Piscinibacter sp. HJYY11: one gene and its partners. The protein of the gene in region 1 binds, or shares a complex with, the protein of each later gene. Links are inferred from orthologs where the notes say so. Each region holds a gene or a part of one and is shown on either strand. Other genes may lie near its edges.

Region 1 (3,027 bases):
GCGGACCTTCTTGCGCACGCGCTGGGCGGCGGTGTTCTGGGGTGCTTTAGCCATATCGACCTTCTCTCTGTGTGCTCGTCAGACTGCTTGTCGTTGTCGAGCAGCGATCACTTCTTGACCAGGGCGCCAGACTTGCGCGGGCCCTTGCGGGTGCGTGCATTCGTCTTGGTGCGCTGACCGCGGACCGGCAGGCCGCGGCGATGACGGAAACCGCGGTAGCAGCCCAGGTCCATCAGGCGCTTGATGTTGATGGACATCTCGCGACGCAGGTCGCCTTCGATGGTGATCTTGCCGATCTCTTCGCGGATCTTTTCCAGATCGGCGTCGGTCAGGTCCTTGATCTTGCGGTCGAAGGGAACGCCACTGGCGGTGCAGATCTTCTGCGCGGTCGTGCGGCCGATGCCGTAGATCGCAGTCAGGCCGATCTCGGCGTGCTTGTGCGGCGGAATGTTGATACCAGCAATACGTGCCATGTGCTTCCTCTATTCGCTGTGTGCAGGCGAGCCGTGGCTCAGCCCTGGCGCTGCTTGTGACGCGGATCGGTGCAGATCACGCGCACCACGCCCTTGCGGCGGATGACCTTGCAATTCCGGCACATTGCCTTGACCGATGCTGCAACTTTCATTCTCTTCTCCTAGGCCTTCGTCAGACCGCTTCTCAAATCATCAAACTCTTACTTGGCGCGGAACACGATGCGTGCCCGCGTCAGGTCGTAAGGCGTCAGTTCGACCGTCACCTTGTCGCCAGGAAGGATGCGGATGTAGTGCATGCGCATCTTTCCGGAGATATGGCCCAGCACGATGTGCCCGTTTTCCAGCTTCACGCGAAACGTGGCGTTGGGGAGGTTCTCCAGAATCTCACCCTGCATCTGAATGACGTCGTCTTTCGCCATGCCGTGTTGTCGTTCAGCTCGCCTTGAAACTTGCCTTCTTCAGCAGCGACTCGTACTGCTGACTCATCACATAACTTTGAACCTGGGCCCAGAAGTCCATCGTGACGACCACGATGATCAGCAGGGAGGTACCGCCGAAGTAGAACGGGACGTTGTACTTCAGCACCAGGAATTCGGGCAGCAGGCAGACCGCGGTGATGTAGATCGCACCGGCCAGCGTCAGGCGGGACAGGATGCGGTCGATGTGACGGGCCGTCTGCTCACCAGGGCGAATGCCCGGAATGAAGGCACCGCTCTTCTTCAGGTTGTCCGCGGTCTCACGGCTGTTGAACACCAGCGCCGTGTAGAAGAAGCAGAAGAACACGATCGCCGCGGCAAAGAGCATCACGTAGATCGGCTGCCCAGGCGACAACGCGGCGGCAAGGTCCTTCAACCAGCGCAGGCTGTCACCGGTGGCGAACCAGCCCACGATGGTGGCCGGCAGCAAGATGATCGACGACGCGAAGATCGGCGGGATCACACCCGACATGTTGAGCTTCAGCGGCAGGTGCGACGACTGGCCCCCATAGACCTTGTTGCCGACCTGGCGCTTGGCGTAGTTCACCAGGATCTTGCGCTGACCGCGCTCGACGAACACCACAAGGTAGGTGACCGCGCCCACCAGCACCACGATGAAGATCGCCACCAGCACGCTCATCGCCCCAGTACGCACCAGCTCCAGCAACCCGCCAATGGCGCTGGGCAGACCCGCTGCGATACCGCTGAAGATGATGATCGAGATACCATTGCCCAGGCCACGCTCGGTGATCTGCTCACCAAGCCACATCAGGAACATCGTCCCGGCAACCAGGCTCACCACCGCGGTCAGTCGGAAGCCGAAGCCCGGGGAGATCACGAGACCCGGCGAGCCCTCGAGGGCGATGGCAATGCCCAGCGCCTGGAAAAGCGCCAAGCCCAGCGTGCCGTAGCGCGTGTACTGCGTGATCTTGCGGCGGCCGGCCTCGCCTTCCTTCTTCAAGGCTTCGAGCGACGGCACCACGTAGGTCATCAGCTGCATGATGATCGACGCAGAGATGTACGGCATGATGCCCAGCGCGAACACCGTGAAGCGCGACAGTGCGCCACCGGAGAACACGTTGAGCAGGCTCAGGATGCCGCCTTCCTGCGACTTGAACATCTCCTGCAGCTGTGCAGGGTCGATGCCAGGCACAGGAATGTGCGCCCCGATGCGGTACACCACGAGCGCGAGCAACAAGAAGACAAGCCGGCGACGAAGGTCGCCGAACTTGCCGCTCTTGGCCAGCTGATTCGCGTTGGTTGCCACTGAGACCGTTTCCTTAAGCGAGGTCAGTCAGCTCAGGCGATCGAACCGCCAGCGGCTTCGATCGCAGCCTTGGCGCCTGCAGTGGCGCCGATGCCCTTGAGCACGACCTTCTTGGTCAACTCGCCCGACTTGATCACCTTGACGACCTTGGCCAGCTCGCCCACAAGGCCTGCGGCCTTCAGTGCGAGCACATCGACTTCGGCGGCGCCCAGGCGCTCCAGGTCGGTGAGGCTGATTTCAGCGTTGAACTTGAGCGACGCCGACTTGAAGCCGCGCTTCGGCAGGCGACGCTGCAGCGGCATCTGGCCGCCTTCGAAGCCGACCTTGTGGTAGCCGCCCGAACGCGACTTCTGGCCCTTGTGGCCACGGCCGGCAGTCTTGCCCAGGCCCGAACCGATGCCACGGCCGACACGGCGGCGGGGGCGCTTCGAACCCTCAGCGGGCTTGATGGTGTTGAGTTCCATGTTCGTTCCTTGCCTCAGATCACTTTCACCAGGTACTGGACCTTGATGATCATGCCGCGCACGGACGGGGTGTCCTCGAGCGTGGAGGTGCTGTTGAGCTTGCGCAGGCCCAGGCCGCGCACGGTGGCGCGATGCGATTCGCGCGTGCCGGCGATGCTGCGCACGAGCTTCACGGTGAGGGTCTTCTTGTCGGCTGCTGCCATGATGTTTCTCCGATCCCGGCCGTTCAGCTGGTGATCTCTTCGACCGTCAGGCCGCGCTTGGCGGCGATCTCGGCCGGGGTGCTGATGTTCTTCAGCGCGTCGAGCGTGGCGCGAACCATGTTGTAGGGGTTCGACGATCCGAGG
Region 2 (2,876 bases), 3.0 Mb from region 1 along the record:
TCGACGCAGGTGTCGTGATGCGCAAGCGCCTCACCGTCACCGGCTCCACGCTGCGGCCGCGTCCGGTCGCGTTCAAGACGGCCATCGCGCAGTCTCTGCGCGCGAAGGTGTGGCCCTGGTTGGCTTCGGGCGCGGTCAAACCGGTGATCTTCAAGACCTTCCCGGCCGAACAGGCAGCGCAGGCCCACGCGTTGATGGAATCGAACGAGCACATCGGCAAGATCGTGCTCACGTGGTGAACCTCTAGGAATCGAATCGATGCGTCGCAAACTCGTGGTGGGCAACTGGAAGATGAACGGCAGCCGTGTGGCCAATGCCGAGTTGCTGGCTGCACTGAAGGAAGCCGAGCCGTGGGATGCCGCAGTGGCGGTGTGCGCGCCGTTTCCGTATCTCGCCGACACGGCGCTCTCGCTACAAGGCAGCCGCATGCAATGGGGGGCGCAGGACTGCTCGGCCCACGAATCGGGTGCGTACACCGGTGAGGTGTCGGCTGGCATGCTGGCCGAGTTCGGCTGCCACTTCGTGATCGTCGGCCACTCGGAGCGCCGAGCGCTCCATGCCGAGTCGGATCAATTGGTCGCCGACAAGACCAAGATCGCGCTGGCCCACAAGCTGACGCCGATTGTGTGCGTCGGCGAAACACTGGCCGAACGCGAAGCAGGCCAGACCGATGCGGTCGTCAAGCGCCAGCTGTCGGCGGTGATTCACACGCTCGGCCACTGCATCTCGCAGGTGGTCGTGGCCTATGAGCCGGTGTGGGCCATCGGCACCGGCAAGACCGCCACGCCCGAGCAAGCGCAGGCCGTGCACGCGGTGTTGCGTGCTCAACTGCATGCCGCCACCGAAAAATCAGGCGAGATGCTCATCCTCTACGGTGGCAGCGTGAAGGCCGACAACGCCAAGCACCTGTTCGCCCAAGCCGACATCGACGGCGGTCTCATCGGCGGTGCGTCGTTGAAGGCTGCCGATTTCGCTGCCATCTGCAAAGCCGCCGCCTGAGCGTCGGCCCTGAAGAACAAAACCTGGAGCTCGTAGCAATGCAAGTGTTGATGAATGTCGTGTTGGTGCTGCAGATCGTGACCGCGTTGGCCATGATCGGGTTGGTGTTGATCCAGCACGGCAAGGGCGCCGACATGGGCGCATCGTTTGGCAGCGGTTCATCGGGCAGCCTTTTTGGCGCCAGCGGAAGTGCCAATTTCCTGTCCCGTTCCACCGCGGTATGCGCTGCGATCTTCTTCTGCTGCACCCTGGCTCTTGCCTACAGCGCCAACACGCGCTCCGGTGCCACGCCCAGCGACAGCGTTCTCGATCGCGCAGGGGCGGCACCCGCGGCTGCGAGTGCTCCTGCGAGCAGTGCGGTACCGGCTGCGGCGGTGATCCCAGGGGCAGCGCCTGCTACTTCGACGTCCGCGCCCTCGGCCTCTGCGCCTGCCTCGATCCCGGGCAGCAAGTGATGTGAAACGCCGGGCGTTGTCCGGCGTCAAATCGCGCTGTAGGTAATACTGCAGCAGTGAGTTCGCGTGATGTTTGAGGTTAGAATCACAGGCTGTCTGGTGAGCGATACCTCATGCAATCCAGGCGCCGTTGCTGGAAGTTGAACGGCAGACCCGTTAGGCCGACGTGGTGAAATTGGTAGACACGCTATCTTGAGGGGGTAGTGGCGAAAGCTGTGCGAGTTCGAGTCTCGCCGTCGGCACCAGATCCATCGGCAAGGCACCTACCCGGCGCCTTGCCGGATTCAGCAGCCTGACGCCACCATGAATCTCGGCCCCTACCTTCCTGTGATCTTGTTCATCCTGGTAGGTGTGGCGGTCGGTGTGGCGCCCCAGGTGCTGGGTTTTCTCTTCGGGCCGCGTCGTCCTGACGCCGCCAAGAACTCCCCTTACGAATGCGGTTTCGAGGCGTTTGAAGACGCGCGGATGAAGTTCGACGTGCGCTACTACCTGGTGGCGATCCTCTTCATCCTCTTCGACCTGGAAATTGCTTTCCTCTTCCCCTGGGCCGTGTCGCTGCACGAGATCGGTGCTGCCGGCTTCTGGGCCATGATGTTGTTCCTGGGCATCCTTGTCGTCGGCTTCGCCTACGAGTGGAAAAAGGGCGCCCTCGACTGGGAATGATTGCGAGGTAGTACCGTGGGTATCGAAGGCGTTCTCAAAGAAGGCTTCATCACCACGAGCGTCGATGCTCTGGTCAACTGGTCCAAGACCGGTTCGCTGTGGCCGATGACGTTCGGCCTCGCGTGTTGCGCGGTGGAAATGATGCACGCGGGTGCCGCCCGTTACGACATCGACCGTTTCGGGATGCTGTTCCGTCCCAGCCCGCGCCAGAGCGACTTGATGATCGTCGCTGGCACGCTGTGCAACAAGATGGCGCCGGCGCTGCGCAAGGTGTACGACCAGATGGCCGAGCCGCGCTGGGTGCTCTCGATGGGCTCCTGCGCGAATGGTGGCGGCTACTACCACTACAGCTACTCCGTCGTGCGCGGCTGCGACCGCATCGTGCCGGTGGACGTCTACGTGCCGGGCTGCCCGCCGACGGCAGAAGCGCTGCTCTACGGCATCCTGCAGCTGCAGACGAAGATCCGCCGCGAAAACACGATCGCCCGCTGAGCGCACGCATGAGCAGACTCGACACACTCCAAACTGCGCTCGAAAGCGCGCTCAGCGACAAGATCAAATCCCTCGTCCGCGATCGCGGCGAGATCACGGTCACCGTGTCCGCCGCCAACTACCTCGACGTGGCGACCCGGCTGCGCGATGACGGCACGCTGTACTTCGAGCAACTCGTCGACCTTTGCGGCGTCGACTATTCCTCGTACAAGGACGAGCCGCGCGATGGCCCGCGCTTCGCCGTCGTCTCGCACCTGCTGTCGGTCC
Region 3 (3,452 bases), 570 kb from region 1 along the record:
CTTTCCAGCCGACGTGGGCACGCCCATCATGGCTGCGGCCGGGGGTGTGGTGCGTTCCACCGACTTTCACGCCGCCTACGGCAACCTGCTGGAGATCGACCACGGCAATGGCCTGACGACCCGCTATGCCCACACGTCCAAGATCCTGGTGAAGCCCGGTGACCTGGTCAAACGGGGCCAGGTCGTGGCGCAGGTCGGCACCACCGGCCGCTCCACCGGCCCGCACCTCCACTTCGAGGTGAGCGTGGAAGGGGTGCTGCAGAACCCCGCCAAATTCCTCTCGGGCAAGGCACCCGTCGCCCTGCCGCGCACGGCGGCCACGACCGCCGCCACAGCAGCCCCTGCAGCACCTCAGTCACCCCGCTGACCAAGGCAGTCGCGCCAGACCCCCGGTGTAAGATTCGCGGCTTTTCCCGCGCTGCGCGGGCCCTTCGCGCGTGCGCATTTCGGGCTCGCGATCCCTCGCTCCAATCCCCTGACGCGCATGTTGCCCAAAGTCCTGACTTCCATATTCGGTAGCCGCAACGACCGCCTGCTCAAGCAGTACCGGGCCGTGGTGCAGCAGATCAATGCGCTGGAGCCGCAGTTCGAGAAGCTCGACGATGCGGCGCTCAAGGCCAAGACCGAAGAGTTCAAGAAGCGCGTGGCGGATGGCGAGTCGCTCGACAAGCTGCTGCCCGAAGCGTTCGCGGTCGTGCGTGAAGGCAGCAAGCGCGTCCTGAAGATGCGCCACTTCGACGTGCAGATGATCGGCGGCATCGCCCTGCACAACGGCAAGATCGGCGAAATGCGCACCGGCGAAGGCAAGACGCTCACCGGCACGCTGCCCGTCTACCTCAATGCGCTCACCGGCAAGGGTGTGCACGTGGTGACGGTCAACGACTACCTCGCCCGCCGCGACGCCGAATGGATGGGTCGCCTCTACACCTTCCTCGGCTTGAGCGTCGGCGTGAACCTGCCGCAGATGCCGCGGGAGGAGAAGCAGGCCGCCTACGCCGCCGACGTCACCTACGGCACCAACAACGAGTACGGCTTCGACTACCTGCGCGACAACATGGTCTACGAGACCGCCGATCGTGTGCAGCGTGGCTTGACCTACGCCATCGTCGACGAGGTGGACTCCATCCTGATCGACGAAGCCCGCACGCCGCTCATCATCAGCGGCCAGGCCGAAGACCACACCGAGCTCTACGTGCGCATCAACGCCGTGGTGCCCAAGTTGAAGAAGCAGATCGGCGAAGCCGACCCGCGCACCGGCGAAGGCGTGATCGAGCCGGGCGACTTCACCGTCGATGAGAAGTCGCACCAGGTCTTCCTCACCGAGGAAGGCCACGAGAACGCCGAGCGCGTGCTCGCCGAAGCCGGGCTGCTGGTCGAAGGCGCGAGCCTCTACGACCCGCAGAACATCACGCTGATGCACCACGTGTACGCGGCCTTGCGCGCACGGCACCTCTACCACCGCGACCAGCACTACGTGGTGCAGGACGGCGAGGTCATCATCGTCGACGAATTCACCGGCCGCCTGATGACCGGCCGCCGCTGGTCCGACGGCCTGCACCAGGCGGTGGAAGCCAAGGAAGGCGTGCAGATCCAGAGCGAGAACCAGACGCTCGCCTCGATCACCTTCCAGAACTACTTCCGCATGTACGGCAAGCTCGCCGGCATGACCGGCACGGCCGACACCGAGGCCTACGAATTCCAGGAGATCTACGGCCTCGAGACCGTGGTGATCCCGCCCAACAAGCCGACCGCCCGCAAGGACGAGCTCGACCTCGTCTACAAGACCAACACCGAGAAGTTCAACGCGGTCATCGAAGACATCCGCAGCTGCCACGAGCGCGGCCAGCCGGTGCTCGTCGGCACCACGTCGATCGAGAACTCGGAGCTGATCTCCGAGAAGCTCAAGGCCGCCAAGCTGCCGCACCAGGTGCTCAACGCCAAGCAGCACGCGAAGGAAGCCGAGATCGTGGCGCAGGCGGGCCGCCCGGGCGTGATCACCATCGCCACCAACATGGCGGGCCGCGGCACCGACATCGTGCTCGGCGGCAACGTCGAAAAGCAGGTGCAGCTGATCGAGGCCGACGCGTCCATCCCCGAGGCTGACAAGGCGGCGCGCATCAAGCAGCTGCAGGACGAATGGCAAGGCCTGCACGAGAAGGTGAAGGCCGCCGGCGGCCTGCGCATCATCGCCACCGAGCGCCACGAATCCCGCCGCATCGACAACCAGCTGCGGGGCCGTTCGGGCCGCCAGGGCGACCCGGGCTCCTCGCGCTTCTACCTGTCGCTCGAAGACCCGCTCATGCGCATCTTCGCCGGCGACCGCGTGCGCGCCATCATGGACCGCCTGAAGATGCCCGAAGGCGAAGCCATCGAAGCCGGCATCGTCACACGCAGCATCGAAGGCGCGCAGCGCAAGGTCGAGGCCCGCAACTTCGACATGCGCAAGCAGCTGCTCGAGTACGACGACGTCTCCAACGACCAGCGCAAGGTCATCTACCAGCAGCGCAACGAGATCCTCGAAGCCGCCGACCTCACGGCCCAGATCACCAACCTGCGCGAGAGCACCTTGACCGACGTGGTGCGCACCTTCGTGCCGGCCGAGAGCATGGAAGAGCAGTGGGACCTCGATGGTCTCGAGAAGACCTTGCGCGAGGAATGGCAGATCGAGCTGCCGATCAAGGAGCAGGTCGAGAAGAGCGCCGCGATCACCGACGAAGAGATCCTCGAGAAGGTGGTGAAGGCCGGCAACGATGTGTTCGCCGAGAAGCTGGCGCGCGTGGGCGCCGAGCAGTTCATGCCCTTCGAGCGCATGATCCTGCTGCAGTCGATCGACCAGCACTGGCGCGAGCACCTCGCCGCGCTCGACTACCTGCGCCAGGGCATCCACCTGCGCGGCTACGCCCAGAAGAACCCGAAGCAGGAATACAAGCGCGAAGCCTTCGAGCTCTTCAGCCAGCTGCTCGACGTGGTGAAGATGGACGTGACGCGCGTGCTGATGACCGTGCGCATCCAGACCCAGGAGCAGGTGGCCGAAGCGGCCGAGGCGATCGAGGAGAAGGCCGACGCCATCTCCAACATCACCTACACCCACCCGAACGAAGACGGCAGCGTGTCACAAGACACCGATGTCGCGCAGGCGGTGGCCGGCCAGTACATGGGCAAGGTGGGGCGCAACGACCCCTGCCCGTGCGGCAGCGGCAAGAAGTACAAGCAGTGCCACGGCAAGCTGGCGTGAGGGGCTGATCGCCCCTCACCCGGCCGCGCTGCTCAGGGCGCCGGCAGCCAGTAGGACTTGTCGGTCGCGGCGTCGTAGCGGAACGGGTCGTCGTCGAAGACGTCCCACAGGCGCCAGCGCCAGTTGATCTCGTGGCGCAGGCGACGGTAGGTCTGCCGCAGCGATTGCTCCTGGTGGGCCCAGTAGTCGTCGCGCATGTAGTCGAAGTACGTCGGCG

Evidence for each region.
Region 2: secY (region 1) and secG share a complex: the UniProt entries of both Escherichia coli proteins name them as parts of the sec protein translocase complex. The link is inferred for Piscinibacter sp. HJYY11 from one-to-one orthologs.
Region 3: the proteins of secY (region 1) and secA are in contact, whole or in part, in a crystal structure (PDB 3DIN), measured with the Thermotoga maritima proteins. The link is inferred for Piscinibacter sp. HJYY11 from one-to-one orthologs. Residues at the interface, in WP_004081795.1 of Thermotoga maritima: Glu108, Gly109, Glu110, Glu111, Ala236, Glu237, Arg238, Arg239, Ile240, Thr241, Ile242, Gln243, Tyr244, Ala245, Arg246, Arg247, Val248, Thr249, Gly250, Arg251, Arg252, Val253, Tyr254, Gly256, Ala257, Ser258, Thr259, Tyr260, Leu261, Pro262; in WP_004082002.1 of Thermotoga maritima: Glu261, Ala262, Arg263, Lys300, Ala301, Arg302, Thr303, Ile304, Ile305, Leu323, Tyr324, Asp325, Pro326, Val329, Ser330, Tyr333, Ile336, Lys340, Phe345, Val349, Glu363, Phe364, Tyr374, Ser375, Gly376, Gly377, Glu393, Ile395, Thr482, Ser483.

What each region holds. Positions count from the first base shown.
Region 1 is NZ_JAERQZ010000001.1:3,977,660-3,980,686, reverse strand. Bases 62-2,938 are described here. They hold secY (preprotein translocase subunit SecY), read right to left. Parts: upstream 2,217-2,938; coding sequence 906-2,216; downstream 62-905. Other genes in these bases: rpsE (30S ribosomal protein S5), read right to left, coding at 2,907-2,938; rpmD (50S ribosomal protein L30), read right to left, coding at 2,695-2,883; rplO (50S ribosomal protein L15), read right to left, coding at 2,249-2,680; infA (translation initiation factor IF-1), read right to left, coding at 674-892; rpmJ (50S ribosomal protein L36), read right to left, coding at 512-625. Outside these bases: rpsK (30S ribosomal protein S11), read right to left, coding at 1-54; more of rpsE, read right to left, coding at 2,939-3,027. UniProt on the Escherichia coli protein: The central subunit of the protein translocation channel SecYEG. Consists of two halves formed by TMs 1-5 and 6-10.
Region 2 is NZ_JAERQZ010000001.1:1,023,499-1,026,374, reverse strand. Bases 20-2,745 are described here. They hold secG (preprotein translocase subunit SecG), read left to right. Parts: upstream 20-1,037; coding sequence 1,038-1,454; downstream 1,455-2,745. Other genes in these bases: JI745_RS04620 (NADH-quinone oxidoreductase subunit C), read left to right, coding at 2,618-2,745; JI745_RS04625 (NADH-quinone oxidoreductase subunit B family protein), read left to right, coding at 2,133-2,609; JI745_RS04630 (NADH-quinone oxidoreductase subunit A), read left to right, coding at 1,758-2,117; tpiA (triose-phosphate isomerase), read left to right, coding at 259-999; JI745_RS04650 (NAD(P)H-quinone oxidoreductase), read left to right, coding at 20-239. Outside these bases: more of JI745_RS04650, read left to right, coding at 1-19; more of JI745_RS04620, read left to right, coding at 2,746-2,876. UniProt on the Escherichia coli protein: Subunit of the protein translocation channel SecYEG. Overexpression of some hybrid proteins has been thought to jam the protein secretion apparatus resulting in cell death; while this may be true it also results in FtsH-mediated degradation of SecY.
Region 3 is NZ_JAERQZ010000001.1:4,544,271-4,547,722, forward strand. Bases 134-3,435 are described here. They hold secA (preprotein translocase subunit SecA), read left to right. Parts: upstream 134-484; coding sequence 485-3,235; downstream 3,236-3,435. Other genes in these bases: JI745_RS21365 (M23 family metallopeptidase), read left to right, coding at 134-367; JI745_RS21375 (hypothetical protein), read right to left, coding at 3,268-3,435. Outside these bases: more of JI745_RS21365, read left to right, coding at 1-133; more of JI745_RS21375, read right to left, coding at 3,436-3,452. UniProt on the Escherichia coli protein: Required for protein export, interacts with the SecYEG preprotein conducting channel.